Regions from separate parts of the Clostridium sp. AF34-13 genome, predicted to be linked through region 2. Evidence: riboswitches for the same ligand, from Rfam matches in the RefSeq annotation. Region 2 holds a riboswitch; the other holds the start of a gene.
What was found. Region 2 has a riboswitch for FMN ahead of DWZ63_RS02040 (ECF transporter S component). Riboswitches for the same ligand answer to the same signal wherever they lie in the genome.
Positions count from the first base shown of each region.

Region 1 (15,647 bases), on a different contig from region 2:
TTAAAATTCATCAGTCTCTCAACATATTTTCCTACTATATCATTCTCAAGATTTACAATATCCCCCGGTTTCTTGGCAAGAAGTGTTGTCTCCTCACCAGTGTGTGGTATCACCGATACCGAAAAACTGTCATCCGTAAGTTTTGCCACCGTGAGACTTATGCCATCGATTGCAATAGAACCCTTTTCAACAATATATTTGAGCAGTTTGTCAGGTGTCTCTATCTCAACCCATACGGCATTATCCTCACGCTCCAGTGAGCGTATAACTCCTGTGCCGTCAATATGACCCGACACTATATGACCGCCAAATCTGCCGTCAGCTGCCATCGCCCGTTCAAGATTGACTTTGCTTCCATGTTTTAAAGTACCAAGAGAACTTCGTCTTATCGTCTCAGCCATAACATCAGCCGTAAATTTATTTCCGCTTATTGAAGTAACCGTAAGGCACACTCCGTTCACCGCTATGCTGTCACCGATTTTAGTGCCTTTAAGCACTTTGTCTGCAATTATAGTAATAATGGCAGATTTATTACCATTTGCAACCGATTCTATTTTCCCTGTTTCCTCAACTATTCCGGTAAAAATTTTAATCACTTCTTTCTGTTTTTAACTATTTAAACATATCTTATATATGTTTAAAACTCATTATTTTGTTTTCATAACAGCCTTTTAAATATCACAGTCTATAAGAATATCATCACCTATATGCGTAATATTCATATTTTTACATATATATGCCTCTGACGGAACCGCCACGCTTTCACCTTTCACCGGGTTGTATATGCCACTCCCGCCAAATATTTTTGGTGCTATATATGCCTGAATGTGATTTACTATTCCTGCTTTTAATGCATTCATATTTAATGTTCCACCGCCCTCAAGCAGCAAGCCGTCTATTTTTCTCTCACCGAGTTTTAACATAAGGTCACAAAGGTCAACTCTGTTATCCTGTTTTGCTGTCTTTAGGACATCTATCCCCTGCTGTTCAAAAAATTTAATAAGTTTTTCATCTTCTGAAACAGTAGCTATGATAGTTGGAACTTCAAATGCAGTCCTAACGATGTTGCAATCTTTTGGTGTTCTCAAATTGCTGTCACATATTATACGGACGGGATTTACACCTCCATCAATACGGCAGGTGAGATTTGGGTTATCATTGATAACAGTTCCTACACCCACCATTATTCCTTTAAGTGCATTTCTAGTATATTGCACATTTTCTCTAGCCGTTTCTGAGGTTATCCATCTGCTTTCGCCATTGTCACACGCCGTTTTTCCATCGAGCGTCATCGCATATTTCATCACGACATATGGTGTTTTATGGGTTATGTAGTAGAAAAACACGGGATTTAGAGCATCACACTCTGATTTCAAAACTCCTGTCACAACATTTATACCGGCATCTTTAAGCTGCTTTATGCCTTTTCCCGCAACAAGCTCATTTGGGTCATCAGAACCAACATAAACATTTTTAATGCCATTCTCGATAATCGCTTGTGTGCAGGGCGGCTGTTTTCCATAGTGACAGCACGGTTCCAATGTCACATACATATCCGCTCCCTTTGCACTCTCTCTTAACTTTGAAAAAGCATCTCTCTCTGCATGAAGAGCACCGTATTTTGCATGATAGCCTTCTGCTATCACTTTGCCGTCCTTAACTATAACTGCTCCGACAAGAGGATTAGGAGAAACCTTTCCGACACCTTTTGCGGCAAGTTCTATAGCACGCCGCATATACTTTTCATCCATATATACCTCCATTTATGCACACTTTTTATGTATAGTATTAAAAATAACTTTTTCCATACCATACATTCTCCAACATATAACAAATACATAAGTGTTCGTATTTATGTATCAAAAAGTATGCACACTTTTGTAATTTTTACGGGGTTTTTCTGAACAAGCATTTTACTATACATAAAAAAGAAAAACCCTGAAAAATTTCAAGGTTTTTATAAGATAAATTCTATAAGATATTTTAATATAATCAAATCTGATACTATCAAAATAAATATTATACATAAACTGTATATCTAATTTCTCTCATCCAGACTATACTGTCGGCTTTGGAATCTCACCAAATCATGCCTGTAAAGGCTTGCGGGCTTATTCATCAAATACGAAAATACCGCCGGTGGGGAATCGCACCCCGCCTTGAAATTAAATATAGTATATACCTGTGCTATTAAGTTGTCAAGACTGGTATGATTTTTTATTTGACAGCTTGTAAATTAGCTTTTATAATATCCTTTATTTCTTCCTCACCCAACTCCACAATATCCATTATCTGTTCTGTCGTATAACCTTTTTTATACATATTCATAACAACCTTTTCACTTTTTTTATTCTCACCTCTTGCCTCTGCTCTTTCTTCTATTCCTAAACTCAGATTACACATAACACTCACATCCTCTCTTAACTCTGTATTGGTCGGAATATTATACTCTTTCTCAAGAATATCAAATTTTTGATTTCCTTGTACTTGATTTGAAAGCAATGCACAAATCAAACGATGCAGTTCATATCGCTCGTCTTTTTCCGGAAGTTCATTTGTTATCCCTATCATCACGATATTTAATAAATCAAGATTTCCTTTCCATTCATATGGCTTTAATGTTTCGTCTTTCGTAAGATGAATATGTGTCATACTGTTATATTTCATATTCATACAAACCCATATGCTGAATACCTGTTTTATGTCATCATAGTTTGAATTTGCAAAATCTCTTTCTTTTTGTGATGATATAAGTCTGCTCACATAAAAGATTGCCCTGTTTAATATGCTATATGCTGTTGGTTCATCTTTTTGACATTCTACATTTACTATAATCTTCAATAATCTGTTTTCTTCATTATCCGTTGATGGTATCCTGACATAAAAAACTATATCAAATCTTATCATGCCCTCATTGATTTCAGCATTTTCCGTATTAAAACCTGTTATTCTCTGTCCCTGTTCATCTGTTTTTTGCACATTTGTCACCCCCGGCTCTATCGGGATAATCCCAATTTCCGGCTCACCCTCAATATATTTTTCCACTTCACTTGGATCCATATCCTTAAATTCAGCCACAGTTTTTACTAATATGTTTGCAAGTATGCTTTTTTGTGCAAGTAATCTCTTTGCATAAATATCATACTGTGTTTTATCATCTGCCGCAATAATTGCATTTTTTATTTCCGTATTCATTTCCCCAATTTCTGCAATTACATTTTCATGCGACATATATTGTTTTGTCGCTACATCAATCTTCCCCATAAATGTTTTTCTTCCTTTCATTATATTTTGTTTGTATTTAAAAATCAATATTTCTTTTTTGAGATAATAACAATTATATTTACTTATTTCAATCTGTATTTTTCACATATTGTCCCTTATTTTTTGTGTACTTTTCACGATAAAAATCCCAAAATAATGAGATTTGATAAGATTTGAAAACTTTAGACAAAATTTTGTTTATTTTCCATTATCATTTTCGTGATTTTAGATAAAATATTAAAAATTTTAATGATGTAAAACACAGCAGCCAGTCTATAGTGCATAATTTGTCAGACAGCATCAATCTTACCTTGCCCCATAATATAAAAGGGCAAAACCAGCATTTTGTCTTGGCAGCCACTCTACATTACGAGCATTTTTCTATATGTTAGTAAAGGAGCAGCACACTGTTGATTTTCTTAGTATGCTACTCCTTGCTTAATCATTTAAAGTTTATTTTTCGCAATTTCTAACTTCCGTATCAAAAGCCTTATCTTTGTCAGCGAAGCCCTATTTCTTCTTTTTGTAAGCAAACTTAACTTTCTTTGCCCCTGCTTTCTTTATCAGCTTGACAATTTTGTTGTACTGTTTCTTATCTTTTGCCCGAACTGTTATCTTACAGTTTTTCTTTACTCCGCTGAAAGCATTCTTTCCGATTGATTTTATGGTATTTCCATTTACTGTTATCTGACTGAGATTTCTTGCTTTGTAAAATGCCTTTGTACCAATCTTTGTTATGTTCTTTCCTAATGTTACGGTTTTTATCTTTTTATTTCCTGCAAATGCACTTGCACCTACCGCCGTTACTTTAAGTTTTGTGCCGTTTACGGTTATCGTATCAGGTACTACCGCTTTTTTGGATGTTGTCTTTGTCTTACTGTATGTTACGGTTTTCTTCTTTACATCTGTTACTTTGTAAGATGCAGCATCCGACTTTTTGTTATTTTTGACAGGTTTTACTGTCTGATTTTTCTTAAGCGGTGTTTTTGTTGGTGATGCCGTGGCATTTGGATTTTTTGTAGGTGTCACCGTCTGAGCCGGTGTTTCCGTTGGTTTTACTGTCTCATCCGGATTTGAGCTTTCATTTGGTGACGCTGTACCTGTTGGTTTTACTGTCGCCGTCGGTTTAGGTGTTTTCGTCGGCTTTGGTGTACTCGTCGGTTTTGGAGTCTTTGTCGGTGCAGGTGTTTTTGTCGGTGCAGGTGTTTTTGTCGGTGCAGGTGTTTTTGTCGGTTTCGGTGTGGCTATTATGTCATAGTAAGCTGTTATCACCATATCACGATAAACACTTGTAAAGTCATCACTCCAGCGTGAGAATGTATAACCCTCTATTTCAGGTGCTTCCGGTGCCTCTGCCGCTTCACCGCTTCTTACATACTGAACCTTAAGTTCCGTCTGACCGTCTTTTGACTTAAATGTTACTTTATAAAGTTTTGTATAGACTGCTTTTACAACTATATCTCTTGTCACATTTGTAAAGCTTCTATCCCAGCCGGTAAATTCATAGCCCTCTTTTGCAGGTGCTTCAGGAGCCGTGGCATCCTGCCCTTTCTTTAATTCCTGTTCGGCAATAACTGTCTTTCCGTCACTGTCGGTGAATATTACCTTATAAAGTTTCTCTGCCACTTTTACATTAAATGTGTATGGCACATTGCAATAATTTATTGTTATCTTCTGCGTACCCTCTTTAAATCTGTCATAATCACATTCCTTGTCATCAGGAACGGTCTTTGTGATGGTCTTTCCGTTTAATTTGTACGATATCTTAAGTCCTGAGAGGTCAAGTTTTTCACCATATTTATACTCTGTCTTAAGTCCGTCTGCCTGATATTTCACATCTGTTATCTCATTTTCCATATTGTCATAAAGCTGAGGATATGAAAGTCCAGTCTCCTCGGCAGATACCCACACATTTGTGAAATCAAAACCTCTGAACGCATCTTCTGATTTTAACTCATCAGTTGTTCTTGCTGTTGTTGTTGAGTTCTTGTCATCACATGACTCTGCTCCCCTTGTATAGAGGTCGTTGCCCTCTAAATCCTTTTGCTGTTCATATACTGAGTAGAATACCGGCACTGAACCGCAGAGTATAGGGTATGTATGCTTGTTATCGCCCTGTATCTTACCTGTGTTAAAACAATATGCAACAGGTCCGGAAGATGAACCAGTCGAGTAGCCCACAATTCCGGCTGCATATGCTATCGCGTTCTGGAACGGCACTGTCGGTGTCATCTCGTCAAGTTTCTTCATAATTGAGTCAAAAATACTATCCCCCGCATCAGGTGAAACTATAGTAGTATCTCTGTTTACATAACTGTGTATGTCACCTGTATTGTAGCAGTTTTTTACCTGCGTGCTGAGATATAATGCTCCACATATTCCGCCTGACATAGTGTTTGAATATGAATTTGTTGTAAAGTCGAACAATGAATATGTATTGCTTGTATAAGTGTCAACCTTTGCAATATTGTAGCATTTCTGTATAAGTCCGTCCTGTGCGGCAACACCGCATATTCCGCCTGAAGCATTGTAGCAATTAAGTCCGCTCAACGCACTGTCTATAATATCTCCACCTGCATTATAATTTCCAAAATAACAGCGGTATGATACAACATTTCCCTTATTTACACAGGATGTGATATTTCCACGCTGCAAATATCCCGTAATTCCACCAAGAAATCTCGATGTAGGATTTACAGGCATTTCCTGTTCTTTTGACTCATAGCCCACAAATGCGTTGTTTGTGCAATTTGTTATGTCTGCCTTTCCTGCATATCCTATAATTCCGCCGACTGCAAGGTTTTTCTCGACTGTCTGTTTCGGTGATGAGAAGATAACTTTTCCGCTTACACTTACATTCTCTACAGAAGCATTTGCACCTGTCTCCTCGTCACTGTCAACAAATCCGGCAAGTATTCCCGTGTGGATACAACATCCTGTAGCGGCATTGCTTACTGTGATATCTGCATCATTTATGTTTACATTTTTCAGCTTTCCACCCTCAACTCTGCCAAACAGACCAGTTGAAGTATAAGGTGTCTCGCCATTTTTTGAACCGTCAGTATTTCCTTTCATTGTAAGTCCCGAAATACTGTGACCGTTTCCGTCAAATATACCGCTGAATGAGCCCTGCCACTTTCCGTCAGTACCATATCCAAAAGGAATCCAGCCAAGTTTTCCTACATTTTTATCATCTTTTGTAACTTTTGAAAGGTCAATATCGCTCATAAGTTTATAATTGCCGCTAAGATTTTCTCTTATCTTAATGAAATCTGCAACAGAATTTATCTCTGTATAAACAATATCTTTTTCCTGTTCTTCCTCGCTTAAAGGAATTCTCGTCGGTGTTCCCTCCTGTTCCGTCACCTGCTTACTCCAGATGGCATAGAGCGTAACTGTCGGAGTCTTTAACCTGTCAAATGCAGTAATAATATTATTGCCGTCAGCACTCTCACTCCAGCCGACAAAATCATATCCGTCTTTTTCAGGCACAGGAAGTGAACCGTACTCGTGACCTATCGCCTTAGTTTTATCAGCATAGCCTGTACCAGCCGTAGTTAAGTCAAAAGAAACTGTTCCCATCTGAACTTCTGAAAATTTGCATTTCAAATCGCCGCCCTGTGAATTAACAGACTCAACATAATCATATGCTGCACTGTTATCACCTGACGCATCATGTCTTGAACTATATATAGTTACAGTTGATTTTACATCTCTAAGCATAGAACTCTGGATGTTTTCCACTGTCTCAGGAATATAAAGTTCTTCAATTCTTCCATCTTCCTCAAAAGCAAATCTTCCTATACTCTCAAATCCATATGGCAATGCGACATTTTTTAAAATTGTATCTCCTGCAAACACACCCTCCGAAAGTTCTGTAATACCGTCACCAAAAGACACTTTTACAAGTGATGTATTCTTTGCAAACGCACATGTTCCTATTGACTCAAGCCCATCAGGAAGACTTATCTTTGTAACACTGTCATTATTTCTAAATGCATCCATTTCAATAGATTTTAATGTTTCTGGAAATTTAATCTCCGAATAACTCATAGGAATATCTCCGGAATTAAATGCACAATCACCTATAGTTATAACTCCCTCAGGAATGATTACCTTTTCTAATGCCAAACAGCCTGAACAAGTATGTGCCGGTATCTCCTTTAAACTGTGTGAAAATCTGATTTGCATAAGATTTTCACATCCATCAAATACAGCTTTATCCATCTTTTCAACACTGTCAGGCATAATAACTTTTAACACTGTTTTATTTCCAGCAAATGCTCCATATCCTATCTCTTTTACTGTATCAGGTATGATAACAACAGGTTCATTTCCCTGATATTTTTCAAGCACGCCGTCCTCAATAACAAAGTCAGAGTCATCTCCCTGATAGACAAGCTCTGTCTTTTCTTCTTTCTCCCACTTTGCATAAAGTGTATAATTGTCTTTATTTACTATTGTTGTGCTCACGACCTTTCTCTTAAATTTATCATCGGAATACCAACCCTTAAAAGTCCAGCCTGCAAGCTTTGGTGTAGGGAGCAGACCAAATCCCTGTCCCTTAACAAGCTCCTTTGAAGTTTCAGAAACCGTACCACCGCTTGCATCAAATACGACTTTTGAATTATATGCTACTTCCTGAAATTTCCACTCCTCTTTTATCTTTGTTGCATTTGAAGCAAATGAACCTTTTATTCCATAAATAGTATGTTCCTCTGCACAAGTTAAGCTAGTATCATTAAAATAATCTACAGATGGCGGAATAAAATATGTTTTATGTGAAGATCCACCCAAACGGTCTCTTAAATCCAGTGCATAACTGTTTATATATTTTGTTCCATCAGTAATTTTTACTACACTTAATCCAGGACAAATTGCAAATGTATAGCTCTGCAAATTTGCAATCCCCGCCGGAATTATAAGTGTTCCTTTTAAACCACTATAACCAAATGCGCCACTTCCTATATAGCGAAGACTCTCTGGAAGTTCAACAGTATTTAATGCAGATGTGTGGTCAAAAGCACTATCCCCTATATAGCGAAGCCCTTCCGGAAAATTTATCTTACCAAGTTTTCCACAATATGCAAATGAACTTTTTGCAATTACTTTTATACTGTCAGGCAGCTTAACCTCCGTCAGATTAGCACATGACCAAAACATCGAGTCACCTATACTTTATATCTTTGTCTTAGAAAGGTCTATCATCTGCAGACTGCTGCAGCCATGAAATGCCCAGTCACCTATCTCTTTAATACTGTTTGGCATATTTATAACAGCAAGATTAGAGCACTCAGCAAAACATGAATGTGGCAGTTTTTGTACTGAATCGGGCAGTATAATCTGTTCTATCGTTTTATTTCCCGAAAAAGCATAGCCATCTATCTCCTTAACCCCATCAGGCACTTTTATCACTGCCGCCGTGCCGTCAATCCCTTTTAACACACCGTCAGCCGTAATGTCAAATGTCACTTTTGCATCGGCGTGTATCGTTGATATGCTCTGCGATATCATACATAAAAGCACCACCGCAAAAGCCATCGCAAAATATCTGCCGACAGCAGCCACCTTTCTGTAATTTTTTTGTTTTTTCATCTTTTTTGTCTCCTTTCTGTGTTGGTATTTTCAATATGTTTGTTTTCATTTCTTAAATATTGATATGAAATTATGAAAATATTCTTAACAAGCATATTTTATGCCAGTTAAGAATATTTGTCAACTTTTTCCACAAAAAAAGAGTCGCTTGTGACTCTTTGTCGCCTGAGCAGAATTCGTAGCATTTATTTCTTTTCCGCAAAATGCACATCCTCACGGAGTGTTTTTTATGTTAATAAAAAGGACACTTCCACATACTATGCTCAAATACTACCGTATCAGACCAAAAGTATATGGAAGTGTCTTATTTTTCTTTTTACGGCTGAACTGTTACCGTCCGTCTATCAGCACTTCTTTACCTTTAAACGCAAAACCATAGTGATGAATGTTTTCTTCTTTTACTCCTCTTTTTATAAGCTCTGCATCATAATTCTTTTCTTCTATCTGCTCTAATGCCGATGCGACTGTTTCTTCAAGTGTGTTTTCTTTTCTTGGATTTATTACTTTAAATTCTATTACGATGCCCGGATATTTTTCATTTGTTTTATCTATCGGTTCAAGCATTATATCGTATCGTCCGTAACCGCTCTCACGGTTTGAGGTTATGATATAGTTTTCTGTCTGGTCGACCATAAGACCGAGTACAAAGCCGTGGAAAAAATTCTCTGGGGCTTTTTTCTCTGATGTATGTTTTCCTGAGTCAAATGAACTGAAAGTTTTTAGTGCTACATCATTCATATAATCATTCATTGATTCTATATCGCCATTTATGAGTGCTCTTATAAACTCATTTGTTTCCATTTTTGCAGGACTGAACCATCTGAGTATCATATTTTCAAACATAAGCTGTATTTCAAAATTTGTAAGTGCAAGTTTATATACAACTGCCTTTCTTCGGTCACCTGTAAGCTCATCTGACGATATTACTTTAATATAGCCACTTGCAAGCATCAGACTCCACACGGCATCTTCTGAATAATCAAGTTCCGAAAACACTATCTGCTCGTCTATCGGCACATCTATCGTTTCTCCCTTAAGGAGTGTTTCCATCATTATTTTTATATACGAACTGCCTGTTTTTACTAAGCTGTTTATAAGTCCATTTGAACTTGAATCTGCCCAATAAGTTTTATATTTCTTTTCGTCAAGAAAGTTGATTATCGACCACGGATTATATATATCCCTGCTTTCACCAAATGTAAATCCGTCATACCATAATTTTACTTTTTCTTTTTCGCTTGAAAGTCCCTGTTCTTCAAGTGCCGCAAAAACTTCATCTTCCGTAAAACCAAAGCATTTTGAATACTCATCACTTGTTACCGTGATAACTTTTAAATTATTGAGGTCGCTAAAAATACTTTCTTTCGATACTCTCGTTATACCTGTCATTATTGCTCGCTCTAAATATGGGTTTGTCTTAAAAGTAGAATTAAAAAGACTTCTTGTAAATCCTACAAGTTCCTCCCAGTAACCATTTACATATGCTTCCTGCATAGGCGTGTCATATTCATCAAGAAGAATAATTACTTTTTTGCCATAATATCGGCTAAGATAATTTGAAAGGTTTTTCAATGCCTCCTGCGCCACAGTATCACTCATGCCAACGCACACAGATTGATATTGCATTTTTTCATTTGCATTATATATACCACTTTTCATTATATAATCATATTCATTATATATTCTTATAAGCTCATCTTTTATCTTTATAACCGTCTCATCGTACCTAACCTGTTTTATACTTGCAAAACTTAAAAATATCACCGGATATGTTCCCTGTAATTCACGATATTTTTCGTCTCTCCATATTTCAAGACCATCGAACAAATCCCCTCTGTCTTTATATTTGTTTGAGAAAAAACATTCAAGCATATTCATATTTAATGTTTTTCCAAAACGGCGTGGGCGTGTTATAAGTGTTACTGCATCATCGCTATCCCACCATTCTCTTATAAATAATGTTTTATCTACATAAAAATTATCTTTTTCTCGTATCGATTCAAAACTCTGATTTCCTATACTTACAACTTTCGCCATATGCACCCTCCTGTTTATAATTTAAAAACAAAATCCGTATTCAGCAGCTATATTTTATACAAATCACCAAAATCTGTCCTAACTCACTTTTTATTACAATATTTTCAATTCTGAAAATATTTACTCCCAAATCTCGTCTTCCTCTATAACATGAATTTCCAGATAGTCAAAATCTATTCCCTCGATAAAATTATCACTGTCAAAGCGTGTTTTATCCATCTTTTTAAATTCTTTTATATTTTTATCAAGCCATATCGGACGACCGAGGTCAAATGTATAGCATACCTCGTCCAGACTGTCAAACACCTTTTTTGTTCTGTTTTTCTCTTTTGACGGGTCGGTTATCGTAATATCATCTAACATCCTGTTGTCTTTAAATTTCTTTGCCCACAAACGAAACATTATTTTTCTCCATTCTTTTTAGCTTATCTTCTTCTAATAATCCATTTTGCACTTTTTTAAATAAAAATCATTTATCGCTTAAAACTAAATTCTCTTTATAATTAGCCAGGTCTGTTTTATAATTATCAGCCATCCCATAATTTAAACAATATCACTATAATTTTATCTGGTTGATATTTTATTGATATTCTTTATCATAACCGATATAGTTCCGTCAGGATTTGATATAAATTCAACCTGATTTATATCCTGATACTGTTCCATTGGAATATTTATCTCTATTCCGGTATCTGTCTTTAAAAACTGTTTTTCAAATTTCTTTGTCGTTGCACTGCTCTGTGGTTTTACTTCGGCTTTTTCCATATGATATTTTTCCATTTTTGCATCAAATTCTTCTTTTATATCAGGAGTTTTGCCATAAAGCTTTTCGCTTATCTTTTCTACATTGACCGCACCTGTCTCCTCGATTTCTTTCTTTATAATGCGTTTAGCCTCCATCTGCTTAACAGGTTCTTCCTCAAAATGCTTTTTATTGACCTGCTCAACCGCTTTTGTGACTATAGCAAGTTTTGACTTGGACGACATAGCTGCATGGCAGTTAAGATAAAGCTCAGAAAGATAATTACATTTTTCTCCGTTTACCTCATATTTTTTCTCTATTATATTGACCGTATAATCGCCAAGGTTTATTATAACCGCTTCTGAAAGTTTTGATGAAGATGCAGGGAGCGTCGAGCGGTATTTAATAATACTGTTTACATTACCGCTCTCCTCTGCCTGCGTCATGTGAACAAAACTCTCTTTATAATTCATTTTTAAAATGGCAAGATACATAACGCTGTGTAGACTGAACGACAAAACGGCAAGATCAGCCGATGGGATAGCGAGGTTGCTGTTCATTATATCGTAAAGTCTTTTTGTAATATCCTTGCTGAAATCTATAAAATCGTCCTCCGAAAAATCTTTAAGCAGCTTGTAAATATCAGAACTTTCCTCATCAAAATAGCATTTCTTCATATCGTCACCTGACATTATCTTAAAAATATGCCCGGTAAAAAATTCGTTAAGATCCGGTGTAATGTCAAGCTGCTGCTCCGAATAAACGGGATAGCCAAGCTCACCATCAAGAATATGTACTATCCCTTTTCTCAAAATAATTTCATCCTGCTGCATCGTATCTCTCCATTTCCAAAAATTTAAGCCAGATAAGCCGCCATATCCTCTACATCTTCCCTTGTAACCTTAAACGGAACGGCATTTAATTTTCTAGGTGTTGCCATTATCTCGTCCGTCATCTTCTCTATATCTTCTTTTGTAATCTCATAATCACCGAGAAGCTGTTTTATAAGAAATGCAAACTGCTCTAATTCATCAAATCCAAGCACTGCAAGGAAATCTGCTACCTCGTCAGGCATTTCCTTCTGAATGACTTTAAGATAGCCAGGCAGGAATAAACCTACTGCTTTTCCGTGTGGTATGTCTTTGTTATATGTAAGATAATAGCTGAGTCCGTGTGGAATTGATGTTCCGGTGTGGGTTATAGCCATTCCTGCGAGACATGATGCGAGCATAAGCGAATCATATGCTTCAAAGTCTGCCTCCTCGCCGAGAAGTACCGGAATATTTTCTGCCCATACTGAAATTCCATACTGACAGAGCATTTTGCTAAAATCAGTTGCCTTTGAGTTAAAATAACTTTCCACCATATGACCGAGGGCATCTACAGCAGTATTTTTAATAACACTTTCCGGTGCTGCCGCAAGATATTCAGGGTCTATGCAGGCAAGTTCCGGATAAATCTTATGGCTGATACTCTGTTTTGTGTTTTTGTCATGTCTTGTAAGTATCGCATACGGTGTAACTTCTGAACCTGTTCCGCAGGTTGTAGGAATTTCAACAACCGGAATCGCACGCAGTTCTAAATTCTGGTAAAGCACTTCCTCTGTCGTATCCCTGTTCTGTATCATAAGTGCTATCGCCTTTGCAGAATCCATCGGCGAACCGCCGCCTATTCCGATAACAAAGTCTGCCCCCTCATTTCTTCCGAACTCGCTTGCTTTCATTATAAGCTCAACAGACGGATTTTGTGGAACTTCATCAAATATAACATACTCCGTTGCATTTTCGTTAAGTACATCTATAACATCCTGAAGTGAATGATTCTTTTTTGATGATGACTTACCTGTTACTATAAGTGCTTTCTTACCAAACGATGCAATCTTTGCACCATTTTTCTTTACTGCATTTTTTTCCTGAAACACCTGTGTAGGCATATAAAAATTCATTGTTGTTTTCCTCCTGATCTATCTAAAATGTATTTTGATACAATAATATCCCTTTTTCATCTATTTCTTTTCGCAAAACATCACTGACTAATATACTGTCATAATCAACAATATCAAACATAAGTAATACCGGCAGATTTTTAACCGCTTCCTCAAAGTCTGCCCGCACCATCGGCGAACCATAGCCTTTTACGGCAAGGTCAACATCCGAAACATCACTCGCAGTTCCATCAGCCCTTGAACCAAAAATAATAAGTTCTTTCAAATGAAACTTTGCCGCCAGTTTTTGTAAATCCGATAATATCCCTGCTTCTAAATCAACATCTTCTAACGACATTTTTAACCTCCAATTTATCATTACTGCTCATACTTAAGTACAGATAATAACACTTTATTTAACTTATGGCTTTTTCCAATGCTCGACAATATAATCAACAGACACATCCTGTTTTTTTGCTTCTTTTACGGCTAACTCCCATAATGGAACACCTTTTATTTTTGATTCTTCAAGCAAATCCTCCGACACCTTTGCTGCCTGTATCTGTTCGTCAGGTATTACATCTTTAAAATAATCTATAAGTTCTTTCATATATCCCAGATATACTTCTTCTATCTTGCTTTTATATATTACGGCAACCGACAATCTGTATATATGGGCATCATCATTTCTGTTTTGCAGCATCTCAAGCCAGACGGCACCATCTTTTATTATCCCCTGATTGTGAGCCAGACTTAAGATTTCCTTTGGAGAGCCTGTTTTTGCCGCCTGCATCCCTAAATTTTTATACATATATTCTTTCATTGTTTTCCATGCAAGCTCAAACAGCCTGTCAAAATCAGATGTTATGGCAGAAACATATACTTCTGAAAAATCACCAATTTTATTATTTCGCACAATAGACTCATATGCACTTTTAAACTGTTCAAATTTCTTCATAAATCTGTTCCTCCAATGCTCTAAAATGTAAGTCAAGCTGATGTGCACAATAAAAGTGTGGCACTTTCCTGACAGCGTTAAATATATTTTATCATTGAACCGTTCCAATGTAAAGCATACTCACAACGCTTGTTCACACCTGCGACTGTGCATTGGCACACTCCATGCAGGTTCCATATATTATCGACCTTTTACATTCTATAAAAAATCCGTGCTCACTCTGTATATGTGCAGCTATCTCATCCATAAACTCACATTCAAGATGAAATATCCTGCCACATTTTATACATTGAAGATGCAGATGTTTTTCGCAATGGTGTCCGTCCTCAATATACTGGAATGTAGCCTTTTTTCCTTTTTCGGCAGCATATTTTACTATCTTTTTTTCGATTATCAGTTTGTCTAAAAATCTGTAAATTGTTGTCTTATTTACGGCACATTCTTTTTCGATAAGATAATTTTCTATATCAGCCGCCGTGACTGTTCTGTTTTTATTTTTTTCAAGATACTCTAATATTCTTTTTCTGCTTGGTGTTGAATATCCCTGCATATTTATCCTCATTTCTGCACACGCATTTTTGTGCATATCAGGTTTGTGTCAAGTGTGTGCAGACACAAATCTTGAGTGTGAAAAATCGGATTTTCCACGCTAAAATCCTGCATATATGGATTTTTCACACTATCCTCCGTATAAAAAGTTCATAATAAAGATGTCAGAATGTTATTCCAAAAATCTGTATGAAAACTCCCCAGAATACTCCGAGAATATACATCACTCCTACTATACTAAGATTTTGTTTTATATGCCTGTTCAATCTAAAAAGCACCAGCATACCGACTCCTGCATTTACAAGAAGTCCTGCCATCATCGCACCTGCACTTATAACTCCGTCAAGATAAAATTCAGTTATTACGACAGACGAAGCACAGTTTGGTATAAGACCGACAAGGGCAGACAAAAACTGTTCTAACATTGGCATTGCCGAAAAAAGTCCTTTGATATTTTCAATCCCCCAGAAATGTGTTATCAGATTTAACACAAATGAGATAAGGATAATATATATTGCAATCTTAACAGTATGCTTTACTGCCGAAATAAACGAACCGTCTTCACAATGGCAGTGTTC
Region 1 is NZ_QUEB01000004.1:172,315-187,961, forward strand. Features, by position in the region: gene ribE (riboflavin synthase) at 1-587, opposite strand, end outside; gene ribD (bifunctional diaminohydroxyphosphoribosylaminopyrimidine deaminase/5-amino-6-(5-phosphoribosylamino)uracil reductase RibD) at 672-1,751, opposite strand; FMN riboswitch at 2,037-2,171, opposite strand; gene DWZ63_RS05160 (hypothetical protein) at 2,218-3,264, opposite strand; gene DWZ63_RS05165 (leucine-rich repeat protein) at 3,775-8,439, opposite strand; gene DWZ63_RS05170 (leucine-rich repeat domain-containing protein) at 8,443-8,859, opposite strand; gene DWZ63_RS05175 (AAA family ATPase) at 9,190-10,896, opposite strand; gene DWZ63_RS05180 (hypothetical protein) at 11,017-11,298, opposite strand; gene DWZ63_RS05185 (nucleoid-associated protein) at 11,461-12,471, opposite strand; gene DWZ63_RS05190 (iron-containing alcohol dehydrogenase family protein) at 12,495-13,583, opposite strand; gene DWZ63_RS05195 (nucleotidyltransferase domain-containing protein) at 13,606-13,920, opposite strand; gene DWZ63_RS05200 (HI0074 family nucleotidyltransferase substrate-binding subunit) at 13,984-14,520, opposite strand; gene DWZ63_RS05205 (transcriptional repressor) at 14,654-15,070, opposite strand; gene DWZ63_RS05210 (putative manganese transporter) at 15,234-15,647, opposite strand, start outside.
Region 1: linked by a shared signal. The riboswitch ahead of ribD (bifunctional diaminohydroxyphosphoribosylaminopyrimidine deaminase/5-amino-6-(5-phosphoribosylamino)uracil reductase RibD) and the one ahead of DWZ63_RS02040 (ECF transporter S component) in region 2 are both predicted to bind FMN.

Region 2 (15,647 bases):
TTGAAAATGATGCCTGCAGCATGCTTTGCAATGTAACAGGAATTGCTATTCCACATAATGTTTTCATAAACTTTGACATTATAACACCCTCGTACCCTTTCTTTTTACTAATTCAACCGGCAACACAATTTCATTCTCTCAATGCAAGCCATTGTCTATAACCTCAAAACATTCAATCGCTCTTTCAGCCCTAATAAATTAATTTAGATTATTGGGAGATTTCCACTTTATCAGTCGGCCATGAGTTTCTAAGAGCTACATAGGATATTAAAAAATTCGCAAACCAACCGGCCGGTACAGCAAGCCAGACAAAAGCAATACCAAAACGCGGTGCAAAAATCAATGCAACTGACAGGCGGATTGCCAGGTTTACCATGTTTGCAATAAGGAATGGCCGCATGATTCCAAGACCTCGAAGAACTCCATCAGTTGCCATTTTAATCCCCATAAAAATGAAAAAATATCCAAGCCATCTCATATAATCCCCGGATACCTGATATGCCAGAGCTGTTCCATCTTTACCAAGAAACAGCGAGGAAATTTGCGTGTGCATCGTTTCAATGACGATGAAAGCAATGGCTGCAAAGCACATATCCAATATTAATGCAGCTTTGTAGCCTTTTTTGATTCGCCGTGGTTTGTTTGCACCAAGGTTTTGGGAAACATACGGCGAAACTGCATTGCCGATTGATACGAAAATCAGAGAAAAAACATTCTCTACCCGCATCGTCGCCGCATAACCCGCAAGTGCCTGTGTACCAAAAGGATTTACAACTGCCTGTACAATCATCATACCAATAGACACTGTAGACTGCTGGAGCACTGACGGAACAGCTATTCTAAACATAGAATGAAGCTCGCACCAATCAAATAGTTGAAAGTTACTCTCATATTGCCGCATCCGATTCAAAAAAAGTAAAAGAGATAATACGGCGGAAATGCCCTGTGCAATCAAAGTTGCAAGTGCCGCACCGAACACGCCAAGCCTCAGACCTGCTACCATCCAAAGATCCATAATGATATTTAAGATAGACGAAAATATCAGGAGTCCTAACGGAATTTTTGATTCGCCTATGGAATTGAACATCGTTGAAAGGATATTGTACATAAACAAAAACGGAAATCCCACAAAATAAACCCGCAAATACAACACTGCATCATCCAGTATATCAGCAGGGGTTTGTAATGCCCTCATCATCGGGTTTGAAAAGCAAAAGCCAAAAACACCAAGAACTATACTTAGAATCAAAAAACTAAGTAAGGATGTTGACACGACTGTTTTCATTTTTCCGTACTCTCCGGCACCGAAATAGCGGCTCACAAACACACCGGCACCAACACCTCCCCCCAATGCCACGCAAATAAATACATTTGTCAGTGCCGCACATGCACCGATAGCCGCAAGTGCTGAGGAGCCCACAAACCTGCCGACGATAACTGAGTCAGCCATATTATATATTTGCTGAAAAAAGCTGCCAAGAATCATCGGCAGTGCAAAAACCGTCAGTGCTTTAAGAGGCACATCTGTGATTAAATACTCATCTTTTGACATTATAATATTCCTCCGCTGTTTTCATATGCTCTCGCGATATTCCCATCATGGTCAATATAATCATATTCCCATTCGGTATCCTGTAAATTAATTTTTTAGTTCTTTACACATATTTTTCTCCATAAAGTCATATTGTCCTGGCAAAAAATTATTGCATTAAACAAGCTCCACTAACCACCTAGCCACACCATTATCATTATCTTAAATTACCATATGATAAAGTTTCTCTTTTGCAAAATACAAAATCTTTTATATCTTCTCTAAATCCAGAATTGAAACATAATGCAATATTTCAAATTTTTCCGCAGTGATTGCATATATTTCCAATGTTCCTGTCTCCAAATCAAGTACATTTTGCTTAAAGACACTTTTGCTAATTTTGCATAAAAAATAGAGATTTTGTCAAACAGGAAGTTGTTAAAATCCACCATAATGGGACAGAGTCTCTGTTGCAAATCCTGTACCAACTCTCATAGCCTCGTAAATATCCCCCTTTATCAAATGAGAACATACCAATCCTGCATGGTAGCTATCTCCACATCCTGTAGTATCAATCACTTCTTTAACTTCATTAGCTTTGACAAAATATTTTTCACCATTATAGTATGTAACACTTCCTTTATCAGCTAAAGACACATTAAATAGTCCTTTATACTTCTTCGAAAATGCTTCAAATATCGGGAGAATTGATTCCTCTCCACTAATCATGAAATAATCTATATATGGTGCATATTTTTCCATATCTTTAAAATTACGATATTCTGCAAAATCCACTGCCAATCTGAAGTTATTATTCTTTTTTAAATCTATAATTTGTCCAAAACAGCCTGCCCAAAAATGTACAAATACAACCTCCGAATTTTTGATAAAATCCAATTCATCTTGATTCAATATCATTTTATCAACAATATCGCCCGTCCATGAATCATCTTTGTAATATCTGTCACCGTCAGCTGTAAGATATGTACGATTATTTGCAGTTACTTTATCCTTTTCAACTCTTACATGACTTACATCAATTCTCTTATCAGAAATAGAATCCATAATAAATTTTGCGTAGAAATCCTGCCCAACCGCACCCAATATCGAAACATTGAACTCCTCAAATTTTGATGCATGAACTGCAAAATTGAGGGCTTCACCACCAGCACGCAGTTCATCCGTTCCATCAAAAACATCTACACAGAGGCACGGAAGTGCCACTAAATTCATCATTCTCTTTACCTCCAAAAATCGAAAGTTGTCAGCACCTGGTAAAAACATAGCAACCTATATCCAATCCTCGACGCTTAGCAATTTTATAATCTTTCTTAAACTAGTGTACTGACCTGTTGATATTTTGCCAAATAACTTGTATAAATTCCCATCTGCTTCGTTGTCATCAATCGCCGTAGCCCGCTACGGCTCATTCTTCCGTCTTGCAGACTGAAAATTTATCCTAAGTTATTTAACTAAAAGTCATCAGGTCAGTACACTAGGTTATATTTTTAATCTCATACTTTATCATTTATCAAAATCTGCAAAGAGTTCATCCACATCACGATAACCTTTAACATTAGGATTCTTTGCAAACTTTTTAATAATTTCACTTTTTTATTTCTTTGTATTCCTCACTAAATCCCTATTTGTGATATGGTTCACCGTAACGCCATTTCGGATTTTCATTTTTCAGTGGTATTAGGAAAATTTGTACATTGATAATTACAATACTCAAGCTGCAATTTGTACCTACTTTTTAACATCTATTATGTAGTCTATACTTTTATACAACACCACTGAGTTAAGTTGTCTTATACCACCCTTTTGTTATGCATGTTCACAAACAATGCTCCAACATTCAAAATCAAACGATACAAATATTTTAGGTTTTGCCATATCCAATTCTCCATTCTATCTCGGTCCCATAAACCTGTCCCCATTCAAATGTATCATATGCTCCGGCATTTCAGCAATCCAGACTTCTGTCTCCCATGCAAGTTCCTCTGCAAACTTTTTATATGTCTTAAAGTCTAAAAATGCTGTTACAAATATCTTTCCAGCCGTAACATCTTTGGTCATTTCTTCAATTTCCAATATGCGCTTCGGATCCATCGGACCGACTGATGTTACCGATTCCACAAAATAAATCCAGTCCTTATCTTCCCTGTACAGCACAACATCCGGCATCTTATCATGTAGTGTAATTTCAAAACCCAACTCTTTCAGCTTTTCTACATTCTTTACCAGATTTTTTTCTATTGTATCTCCAACATATAGGCATTCAGAATTTGGAGCGAATCTCGGTGCGAATTCCTCAATAATAGCTTTTTGCAGTTCATTATGCTTACCTGTAGAGAATTTAAAACTTTCACCATTTATATTTACCGGCATCATTGTCATCTTCTTTTTAGAAGCATACAAATCAATTAACTTCTCATGGTAGCAAAGAAATCGTTTTATATATTCCTTCCACTTTGGAGTTCCCATAGTTCTTAGTATTTGCACTGTTTCTTCTGTCAATCTGTACCGATAATTCGGGCTATTAGTTGCTTTTCCATTATCCTCTATCAAAGCAGCGGTCCGAAATCTATGCAGCGCCTGTTTTCTAAATGTCTCTCTGCTGTTTTCCGCATAGCCCATGTCATAAAATGTATTGACAAACTGAATAATATCATGAATACGAATCCATTCATTTGTTGCTTCACTCCATGACATATCTGGTTTTACTCCTGCCATTGCCAGTATCACATAACAACATATATCCGCTTGCTGTGCCTTAGGCATACCTATTGTTTTCAGAAATTCCCTTGTTTTTTCTATCTTATTATCCACAGTACCCCTCCAATATCAAATTGCAATTTGCCTCTGAATAGTCTCTACTTTTAAGCACTTTTCTTCCCATTTCCTGAATATCTTCTAAATCCGGCACAGGCATTGCATTGATCTCTGTTGAATTAACCTGCGTAGATCCGTTCAAAATGCGATAATATTCATCGTAAAGCGTTGAATTAAACAATACATACAACCCATACACCAGGCATTCTGACATTTCCGTTAATACACCATCCACAAAATTAATTTTGTTCTGCGTACTTATCTTTTTATATTGTGGAAATCTTTTTGCCAGGTACACTCCACACTGTAATCTTCGAGGTTCTTCCTTTGCCGTAAATCGTTTCACAAACAGATAATTCTTGTTATCCTGCATCAATCCCTTTTGTTCTGTCACCACATATTCATGTTCTTTCTGTATTGGGAACTCTACCTTTCCCTGTTTTATATGTTGCGAATAAAATAAAGGAATCGCTCCTTCTTCTTCCTCGTCCCGCAGAATTTCACGATTACGGAAATCCACCGTTAACCCTGTTTTCATTTTTACTCCAATTGCAGGCAACGTTTTATCAAATTTATGAAGTTTTCTCAAAACCTCTACTTCGTTTTCATCTGTCACAAGATAAACATAATAATCCTCACCAGCTACAACCAAATCATACGGGACTGTCAATGAAGTAATTTCGCCAAAGTCACTATTTGATTGCGAAGATGTAATGGTAACAGTTTCTGGCGTTTTAACCGTTTTTCTCACCTTAATAATAATCGTTTCCTGCAATACACTCTCTTTGTCAAATACCTTACTACGGCTAACAAAAAGATGAATATGTTCCAGTTTACCTGCTGTCAGGAAATACTCTCTAAAGCGTTTAAAATATGCTCCGGATGTCCATGATCGAGGAATAATATATACCATTTCCCCATCCTCACATAAATTAAACAGTCCCATAGAAGCAAAAATAAAATACAAATTCGGTGCCCCGTAGCATACCTCCGGCATTGCTGTTGCTTCTGGAGCATCTTTAGGGATTTTCATATATGGCGGATTGCCAATTACAAAATCATATTTCCTAGGGTTATCATTTCCGCCTATCATATGATTAAAATCAAGATACTGACTAAGGATATAATTGTATTCAATTATATTAATGACTATCTTTTTTCCAGATTTTTCCTTGCAGTATTCCAAATTTCGCTTTAACAATGGTAATACGTTATTATCATTCTCATAACAGGTAAGTTCAATTTTCTGAATGGAATCTATCATTTCCAATCTTTCAATAAAGGCACATGATAATATGCCTGAACCTGCTCCTGCATCGAGTACGCTTACCTTACTCTTCTTTTCATCAATATTATATAAGCCAGCCATAAAACGGGCAGTCTCCATACTTGTAAAAAACTGTCCATACTTTTTACGCTCTTTCTTCGGCATACTTTCTACATATTCGTTTGTAAGCTCTATAATTTTTTCCAGCATATTCCACCTACCTACAAGCCTTTTATTTCTTGCTATTATACTATAACTCAGCCCTGTTGTGAACTACCAATTGTCTTAAGCCAATGGGCTTCCTGCTTCATCGACCTCGTAACCTATTATCTCCACAGGCGTTAATTTGGGCAGTCCCTGCCCTATATATTTCTTTATGCTATTTGTCTTAATCCTTCTGTCAGTATATTTTTCTCGGCATTGATATTCCTGTCATGTTCTGCTCCGCATTTCGGACATATACATGTCCTCACTGACAAATCTTTTGTATCTGGATTCTGATACCCGCAAACAGAACATAATTGACTACTAGCATAAAATGTATCTATTTTGATGTATTTCCTGCCATTCCATTTTGCCTTATACTCTAACTGTCTTGTCAGCTCATACCATGATACATCACTTATGGCTTTTGCCAGATGATGATTTTTTACCATGTTTTTTATCTGTAAATTCTCTGAAACTATCACTTGGTTTTCGCTGATAATCTCATGTGAAACTTTATGTAGATAATCTTTTCTTATATTCCTTATTTTCTCATGGCATAATGCTATCTTTTTCTTTGTTTTATAATAGTTCTTACTTCTCTTTCCTTTATGTGACAGTTGCCTTTGTAGCTTTACAAGCTGTTTCTCGTATTTTTTTATAATTTTTAGATTCTCATATACCTTTCCATCGGAAGTAATACATAAATCTTTAATTCCTAAATCGGGACTTGACAGCCTCTACTTTCGCAATCATTTCCTTCTACAAAGGAATCAACACAATTTTTACATCCAATTCTTTTTTAACTTTTTTCGCTGTTGCATACAATCAAATTTTTCTTTTTGCACAACCTTTTATATTTTTTCCAAATCCAAAATAGAAACATAATGCAAAATATCAAATTCTTCCGGCAGTGATTGCATATATTTCCAATGTTCCTGCTCCCATTTCTGAATCTCACTTTCCTTCAGTCCACTCGCTCCAATTCCTCGACAAGCTTTCATCCTTCCATGCCATGCTTCTCTTGTAAAATGTACTGGCAAATCATATGTTAGCATATTTGCAGCCTTAAACATGCCTTCGCACCAAGGTGGCTCCTGCAATTCATATCTTGTCATTCTTCCACCAGTCCATGCAGGATTATATTTCAAAACAAGATTTTCGCTTGTTTTGGCAATCTCACTCTCTTCTGGTAGCCATGCCATAAATAAAATTGAAAAATGACCATAATCCTTTAAAATATGATGAAGTTTAGGCAAAACAACCGATTTATCAAAATACATAAAACATTGACACGCTGTAACCACATCAAATGTTCTGTCTGGAAAATCAATCTCTTCTGCTGATGCAACAATATAATCAATGTCCATCCCTGCGCTTTTGCTGAGTTTCCCCGCATATAAAATTTGATTTTCTGAGATATCTGCCCCTGTCCATTTTGCTCCGTAGGAATACATATTTCTTGGAATCACACCCGTTCCTGTTCCTAAATCCAGTACATTTTGTCCCTTTACTCCTAACGATAATTCCGCTAGTTTTGCATAAAATTCTTTAGGATAAATATCACGGTACTTTGCATAGTCTTCAGAAGTTTTTCCCCAGTCAAATGCTTTCCCATGATCAATATTCTTATTGATTATTTCCATGATATTTGGCCTCCCATGTAAAACCTAACTTTGCTGTAACATTTTAATTTTATTATACTCAACCACTCTCTTCTACTGCAATATATTTATGGTTAATATCTCTTACAGCCAGTAAGGAATTATCCATCTTGTTACTTATACTATATAATAATAGAATAACCGAATATCTTCTCTCTTCCACAAATCTGATTTGTACATATTCTATCACACATTCATCTTTCCCACAATCACTTATCTTTCACTCCTCCACTAAGGAAACTAATCTTCGGACACTATATCTTGTCCTTTCCACTCTCTTATCAAACACCATCTGGTATAACACAGATTACTTTTCTCAATGCACCTTTAAAATTTACCTATAAACAGATGCATCCCCCTTATTTATGGTATGGTTCACCGTAACGCCATTTCGGATTTTTGTTCCTCAGCATAATCAGATGCTTTTACATCTAGTGAGGTTTGATTCCTCAATGTGATTTGTTATAGCTTAGCTTTGTAGGGCAATAATCCTCAATGGAATCAAGAAAATTTTGTCCATTGAGGATTACATATACAAACTGGAATTTGAACCATTTTATATATGATTCCTCTCTGATATTATACCATACACTTCTGGGCGTCGATTTTTGCACCCCCATACCTCACGATGACGATACTCTCGCAACATATCTACATCCAATTCAGCCACATATACACCCTCTCCCTCGCCAGCTTCAAATACACATGTATCTCGCGAGTCAGGAAGCTCTTGAAGATATACGACACCATCGAACAGGGTAGAATGTCCATTGCAATCCGGATGAGGGGCCGGATAATTGCATGTGGCTATAGCTAACATATTTTCATATGCTCTTCCCCTGAGTTGTGCGAGACGGTTCAGTTCCATTGGACAGGCATTTGGAACTAGAAGTAGCTCCGCTCCTTTCAACATCATAACTCGAGCACTTTCCGGAAATTCCCGGTCATAGCAAATCATTGATCCGACTTTTATAACTCCTTCTTTCGTATCCAATTCTGTCACAAAGAAACCATCTCCTGCATCCAGAACACTTTCATCATCTTCTTCCCCAAAATTACAAATATGGACTTTTGAATAACAATATTGTATTTTGCCATGTCTGTCGAAAAAGCAAACTGTATTTCTCGGTTTCGGCTCATGTTGCTCCAAAAAAGTGATAGCTATAGCCATATCCAACTCTGCAGCAAGTTCTGCAAACCTTTTCACAAAAGAGCCATACCTAGGAATGGCACATTCCCGTAGGCTTGCCTCTTCATGTGAAAAGACGTATCCGCAGCTCCACATTTCTGGAAAAATTGCAATATCTGCCCCCTTTTCTTTTGCCTGAAAACAAGCCTTGATTCCCTTTTCCATATTTCCTTTCAGACTTCCTGTTGGAAGAAGCTGTAATAATGCAATTGTAAGTTTCATATATTCCTCCATATCATTGTAGAAACCAACTCAATGCTCTGCAAATTCCGATTGAGATTTCACCTGTTTTAAGAGATTTAATAACTGTTATATTTTGTTATTAAATTCTCTGTAAACCCTTGAAAACACTGGATTTGTCGCAGGTGAGCTTTCCCTTATTGTTTCCCTTGTGTTATATCGTCCCGCCAGTGTTTACAAACTCTGATAAGGGAAAATACAAGGGCAAGAAAATCATATAAAACAGTATAACACAAAATAAAAGTGACATGGTGAACTGATTGAAATGCTTCTGATTTTTGTAACTGATGATTTATTGGTCGATAAGGAGATAAGATACGATGAGAACAATATTTGCAGAATATAATCCACAATGCAACAGTATTGATGTTTATACCAGTGCCGGCTATATGCTTCGCATTGACTGCTGGGAAGCTGAGAAGGACTTAAAAACCACGCCTGGATCAGACTGTGCATTAAATACACTTGCTATTGACGAACCACTGGAATATGCAAGATTATATCTTGATGGAAATTTACAGATGTGGGTTGATGCAGAAGATTCACTTGAACTTTAATATTTCCTGTTAAAAATTGAGTAGGAGGCGGTGACTAACCGCCGTCCTCTCAGTGGACAGCCCCCAATTGGTGAACTGTCCACTTTTTTAATAATATTCTCGTTCTTCCCACCATTCTTTCACTTAACATCGGATTCCAATATAAATCACATTCTCAGGCAGTAACAGTACAATAAGATTTATCGGATATTTCAACAGACGTTTATAACAATCCACTGTATATTTTTAAATCTTCATCCTTAAACACATTAAAGATTACCTTTTTTATTCTGCTGTCTTTGTTAAGATACTGCTTTACAGTGTTCGTTGCAATCTCGGCAGCTCGTTGCTGTGGAAAACGGAATACACCTGTAGACAAACAACAGAATGCAATAGATTCCACACCAGTATCAGCTGCAAGCTTTAGGCACTCTGTGTAGCAGTTTGCCAACAGGTCTTCATCTTCTTTTGTGACTTTCCATTGTATAATAGGTCCTACCGTATGAAGAATATATTTTGTCGGAAGATTGTATCCCGATGTTATCTTTGCTTTTCCGGTCTCTTCTTCATGCCCCTGCTTTGCCATAATTTCATGCATTTTCAGACGAAGTTCCATTCCAGCATAAGTATGAATAAAGTTATCAATACAGGCATGCATCGGTGAAAAACAACCAAGCATCTGTGAGTTACACGCATTCACGATCGCATCACATTTCAAAGTGGTAATATCCCCCTGCCAGATATATAATCTCGAATCGGATTTTACAGGTGCAAGCGTGTCAACATCTGTGATTCCACGCTCTATATTTCTTTCTGTAAGATACTCATCCTGTATTTTCAAAAAATCATTACTGATTGGTCTTGGCGGTCTGACATTCATAAGTGAGCGGAGCAGATTTTCCTGCCCCTGCTTATCCGTAGGAATGTTCTGTCTGCCAAACGGTATTTCTTCTTTTAAAAGATACTGAATCAGATATTCTCTTCGCTCATCCTGTGTCATAATACCAGCCCCCTTATATCAGTAATTGCCTTTGCCATATCACCGCCAATACCGATTGCACGTTCCCCGAAGCTTTCCGGAACTACCGCTTCATCCATATTCAGGCGTATCAAACTATAAGACGAGTTCTCCCTCACCATCTTTTCAAAAGGGAAACGTATAATAATCGGCGTATTAAATCCAACTCCAAGTTCCAAAAGAACAACTTTTTTATCTTTATGCTGTTCCAGAAACCCCGCATACCTGTCGGCTGCCTCATGCCACGCTTCATCTTCCACAAAATAATTATCACAACGGAGATTCATAGCCATATTGCCGCCACACACCGGACATTTTGGTACAAGTTCTGATGGAATCAGGCAGTCTCTTCTTGCTTTATCCATTTTACGAAACAGGTCTTTTGCATCGTAAGTCTTTGGATGACAGGCTTTCTGGCACTGGATTTTCCCATAATCTCCCTGTGTTGCAAATATTCTTTTTTCATCGAATCCCGCTTTATAAAACTGATGATCCACATTGGTTGTAAGTACAAAATATTCTTTGTTCTTTACAATATCATAAAGCTCTGTATAAAGCGGCAATGCCGGAGGATCAAAGCGGTTCATCAATGCATGTTTTGACCAGTATCCCCACTTTGCCTCCTCAGACGGATATGGATAAAATCCGGCTGCATACATATCTGTCATGTAGTACTCACCGTATTTTTTTATAAATTCTGCAAAATTGTCTGTAAACCTTTTACCACCATATTGGATTCCCGCAGCTGTCGATGCCCCGGCTCCTGCCCCGATTATAACACAGTCTGTATTTCTTATATTCTTTGCTGCCCTGTCAATCTGGTCTTCATATGCATCCTTTTGGAATACATAATCCCTTGCCGGAGTACTACATAAAAAGTTTCTCCAGTCAGCATGCCCTTTTCTGATTTTCTTAAAAATCATAATGAACCTCTTTTCTCAATACACTGCTTCGGACAAATTTCTGCACATCTTCCGCAATGCAGACAATGATTCTGGTTGATAGTAACCGGAACTGAAGATATATCAATGCATTTTTGCGGACATACAGAGTAACACAGTTTGCATCCAATACATTCTTTTCCAATAAAATACCCTGTCTGAACTGCCTCGGTTTTTCCAATTGTTATAGTATCCCTCACAATATTTGATGGATTGCTGATATCAAAATACTCTCCCTGTGCCTCATACAGCCGAAACACTTCGATTGCGTCTTTCGTATCTCCCGGATAGATTTTCTTCATATATGGATTTTTTTCAAACATAATATCAAGATTCTTTTTTTCGATGTTCTTTATTTTTCCACGCAGAGACACCGCAATTTTGTCTTTTGTTGCGGATATTGCCACATACTGCTGCTCCATTAACTGGTCATAAAATGCTTTTCCCTTTGCTGTAAGGAAATACACACCTTCTTCATCATAGTACATCATATCTATGATTCTTGTCTGAGGATGTCCATCTGAACCTATCGTTGCAACTGTTGTTGAATGAATTTCATCCACCAGAAGTTTAAGATAATCCATTTTTGTCATTTCAAAGTCTCTCCTTTCAGTATCGGTGTAAGTTTTTTATATATCATCATGGCAATTGCTCCAATCACCAAGCCTTTTAAGATATTAAACGGCAATGCATTGAATAGCACAACGTCCAGCTTTGTCTTAATAAATGGCAGAAATTCGCCAAATGATGCAATCAGCTGATCCAACGGCATAAATGTTTCAAACAGTGGAAGTAGTATAAAATAATTTGCAATCGCTGCCGCTATTCCCATAGCCACACTTGAAATAACACATGCCCACTTCGCCATTTTCTTAGTCTTTTTGTATTTGTAAATAAAACCGGCAGCCAGTACATAAGATGCCCCCATCAGGAAATTAGCAAGTTCACCAATTCCTCCTGTTGATGTTGACAGAAGCTGTAATATATTTTTTATCAATTCTATCATCACTCCTGTAACCGGTCCAAACGCAAACGCCCCAATCAGTGCAGGTAAATCTGACAGATCCATTCGTGCAAATGATGGACTCAAAGGAACCGGAAACTCTAAAAATGCCAACACATATGATATAGCTGCCAGTAGAGCTGTCATTGTTATCGTCCTTGTAGAAACTAAATTTTTTCTTGTTTTAATAGTTGCTGTATTGTTACTCATAAATCTCCTTTTTGTGAGATATGCCTAAATTTAAAACAGCCCACAGGACGAGATTCCCTGCGGGACTTGTTTTATCATATCTTCTCTCATCCGGACTTTACCGTCGGTTATGGAATTGCACCATATCAGCTTTTGCTCGCAGACTATACTGCCGGTCAGGAATTACACCTTGCCCCGAAGACTGTAATTTTTTCTGTTAATTATCTTTAAAATTCATAAGGTGGATTTCCAGAGAAATCTGCGATTAAACCATGCGGATTTTCAAGATAGAATACCTCAAAAATAGGATTATCTGCTGTCTGGTACTGTCCCTTAACGATAGGGTTGTTCATGCATCCTTCCTTTACACTCTTGTTGTCCTCAAATACTGCTTTACCATGAAGACGAATCCATGCGTATTCAGGGGAAGATACTGATACTTCTACTTCAGGATTTGCTAACATATCCTTGTAAACATCCTTTGTGTTGTTAGTACAGAACCAAAGCTTTCCGTCCTGCTCAAAACAGAACATGAATGGACGGCATTTTGCCATTCCATCTCTTCCGACGGTTGCTAAATACTGAACCGGGTTTTTCTGTAAAAATTCTACTACTTTCTGCATTTTAAATTACCTCCTTGATATGTTGTAACAACGATTGTTACATCTTGTAGCTATACAATATCATCCGTTTAATGTAATGTCAATAGTTACATCAAATTTTTTGTAACTTTTTTTGTTACAACTCCTTTTGAAGATTTTACATTGATTATGAAAAACGAAAAGGCTCCGGAAATTGTGATGATATAATCACTCATCCGAAGCCTTCTGTAGGCTACTCTTCCTCTGTATACACTGCAATATCTTTTTTCACATCAGCAAGTGTCATTTCTGAAAGTTTTTCCTCCATTGCCTTCTGTACTTCTAACAGTCTCTTATCAAGAACATGGTGAATATTCTTTCCTACCGGACATTTCTGATTGGGATTCTCATGAAAATGAAACAGTTCTTCATCTGGTGCACATTCCACTGCTTTATACACATCAAGGAATGTAATCTGCTCCAATGGTCTGGTAATTGTCACACCGCCTGTCCCTCTTGCAACTTCAATAAGACCAGCAGCCTTTAATTGTTGCAATATTTTACGAACAATCACCGGATTAGTTCCAATGCTTGCTGCCATAAAATCACTAGTCATCTTCTGATCCGAAAATGTATCTATACAGGCAAACATATGGATTGCCATTGTAAATCTGCTTGAAATCTGCATTATAAACACCTCTCTTTGACAGTAATCATATCAAAAAACAGATGTAATTTCAATGGTTACATTGTTGTGAAAACTTAATATAAATACAATCAATAGTCTGCTTTAGAAAAAACAGGAAGATACTTTACAAAATATTCCTGTTTTCTTTTTGTTTTAGTAATATCCTCGTTTCTCCCGCCAGTCTTTCACATAACATCGGATTCCGATATAGACCACGTGCACAAGAAGTAACAGTAGAATAAGGTTCATCGGAATGATTGATTTTATCCATTTTCCGAAGTAGATTGCAATAGCTGTACTCATTATCGCCATCATGATACTGATGATATCCCAGCAATATTTCCGGTAGATTTTCCCCACCTGATAACCAATCCAGACTATCGGTAATCCCGTCATGATGAATAAAATTCCCATAACAATAACTGCGATCAGCCAGTACATAAGCCCGGAAAGGATACGGTTAGGTATTCCGCCACTTAACTGTCCGAAAGAATCTGCCCCTATGACAAACTCCCGAAACAATCTTCCCATTCCTTTTCCTAACACACCGAAAAAGGTGATACAATCGTTAAGGAAAACCGGCGAAAGAATAGCAGTAAACAGTGTTGTTGTTAAGCTTTACCATGCCAGTAGGAACAGGATACTTTCATAACCAATCGTCATATTTTTATATTTCTTTTCTAACCGGCTTTTACGGCTATCGCATTTTTCTTTTGCTTTCCGGTAAGCAGTACGGTCACATTTTTCACATTTCTCATAAGGCACTTTTTTCTCAACAGCTACCTCTACCGTCTTTTGGTGTGTCTGTGCATAAAGTTTTTCCTGCTCTGCTTTTTCATACTTAAATTTCCATGCCACGGCTTCTGCGTCGGCTCTTTTCCTGCTGTCTGTCTCGCTGGTCAATCGTTCCTCTGTTTGCCTTAATCTTGTCCGCAATGCTTCGATATTCTCGGCTCTGTTTTCGCTGTTCAATTTCTCGTTCAAGGTCAGCGATTCGCTTAGCTGCCTGTTTAGTTCCTGGATTGTCTGGTCTTTCTGATCCAGTTCGTCCTGCATCTGTTCGGTCATCAGCAGAAGTTCTTCCACCTGCCCGACGTTCTCTAAGTTTCTGCATTCGCTCATCGATCTCCCTCGCTTTCTCTATCTGCTGTTTAAGGTCAGCAATTCGCTGTTCTGTTTCTGCAATAAGCTGTTCTCGCTGTTCAGCTTCTGTGTTAATTCCTGCCATTGCTGATTCTCGTTTTCCAACTGTTCGATTCTGGTTTTCTGTTGCTCGATCTGTGAGAGCAGTTCTTCTGTATCTGGCAAAAGATTTAGCAGCCTGGATAATTCGCTGTTTAAGCTTTTTAAACTCTGGTTCTGCTCCTGAAAAGACAGAAGCTGCCTGTCCCGTTCCTGCAATTCCTGTACCATCTCTGCCATAAGATTCTGCTGCTCCTCGATCTGGTTTATCATTGTCCCCATCATAGGAATGACTTCCCGGCTTTCTTCTAATGTCATCCAATCGCTCCTTCCATTGTGTCAATGCACCGGATACTTTTCCAAAAGAAATTTGTATTTTATCCAGCAGTGCATTTTGTCTTTTTATGATCTGGTTTTCCTCCACTTTCCATGAAGCGGATGGTGTCTGCCCATTTTGAAATTTCTCATCAATTTTTCTGGCATCCGCGCCCTCATGGATCGTCGGTATCTCTAATTTTCCCTGCCTTGCATAAGAACGGTGGTCAATGTGATTCTCCGTTTTCAAATGTGCATTACAAA
Region 2 is NZ_QUEB01000002.1:33,711-49,357, forward strand. Features, by position in the region: gene DWZ63_RS01980 (MATE family efflux transporter) at 1-79, opposite strand, end outside; gene DWZ63_RS01985 (MATE family efflux transporter) at 209-1,552, opposite strand; gene DWZ63_RS01990 (PfkB family carbohydrate kinase) at 1,970-2,767, opposite strand; gene DWZ63_RS01995 (BsuBI/PstI family type II restriction endonuclease) at 3,443-4,363, opposite strand; gene DWZ63_RS02000 (class I SAM-dependent methyltransferase) at 4,356-5,843, opposite strand; gene DWZ63_RS02005 (RNA-guided endonuclease TnpB family protein) at 6,008-6,574, opposite strand; gene DWZ63_RS02010 (methyltransferase domain-containing protein) at 6,692-7,483, opposite strand; gene DWZ63_RS02015 (carbon-nitrogen hydrolase family protein) at 8,058-8,912, opposite strand; gene DWZ63_RS02020 (DUF6061 family protein) at 9,251-9,487, shown strand; gene DWZ63_RS02025 (protein-ADP-ribose hydrolase) at 9,690-10,466, opposite strand; gene DWZ63_RS02030 (Sir2 silent information regulator family NAD-dependent deacetylase) at 10,463-11,407, opposite strand; gene DWZ63_RS02035 (4Fe-4S binding protein) at 11,404-12,018, opposite strand; gene DWZ63_RS02040 (ECF transporter S component) at 12,015-12,638, opposite strand; FMN riboswitch at 12,713-12,824, opposite strand; gene DWZ63_RS02045 (pyridoxamine 5'-phosphate oxidase family protein) at 12,845-13,240, opposite strand; gene DWZ63_RS02050 (Rrf2 family transcriptional regulator) at 13,452-13,886, opposite strand; partial or broken gene DWZ63_RS02055 (DUF6040 family protein) at 14,040-14,744, opposite strand; gene DWZ63_RS02060 (MobA/MobL family protein) at 14,728-15,647, opposite strand, start outside.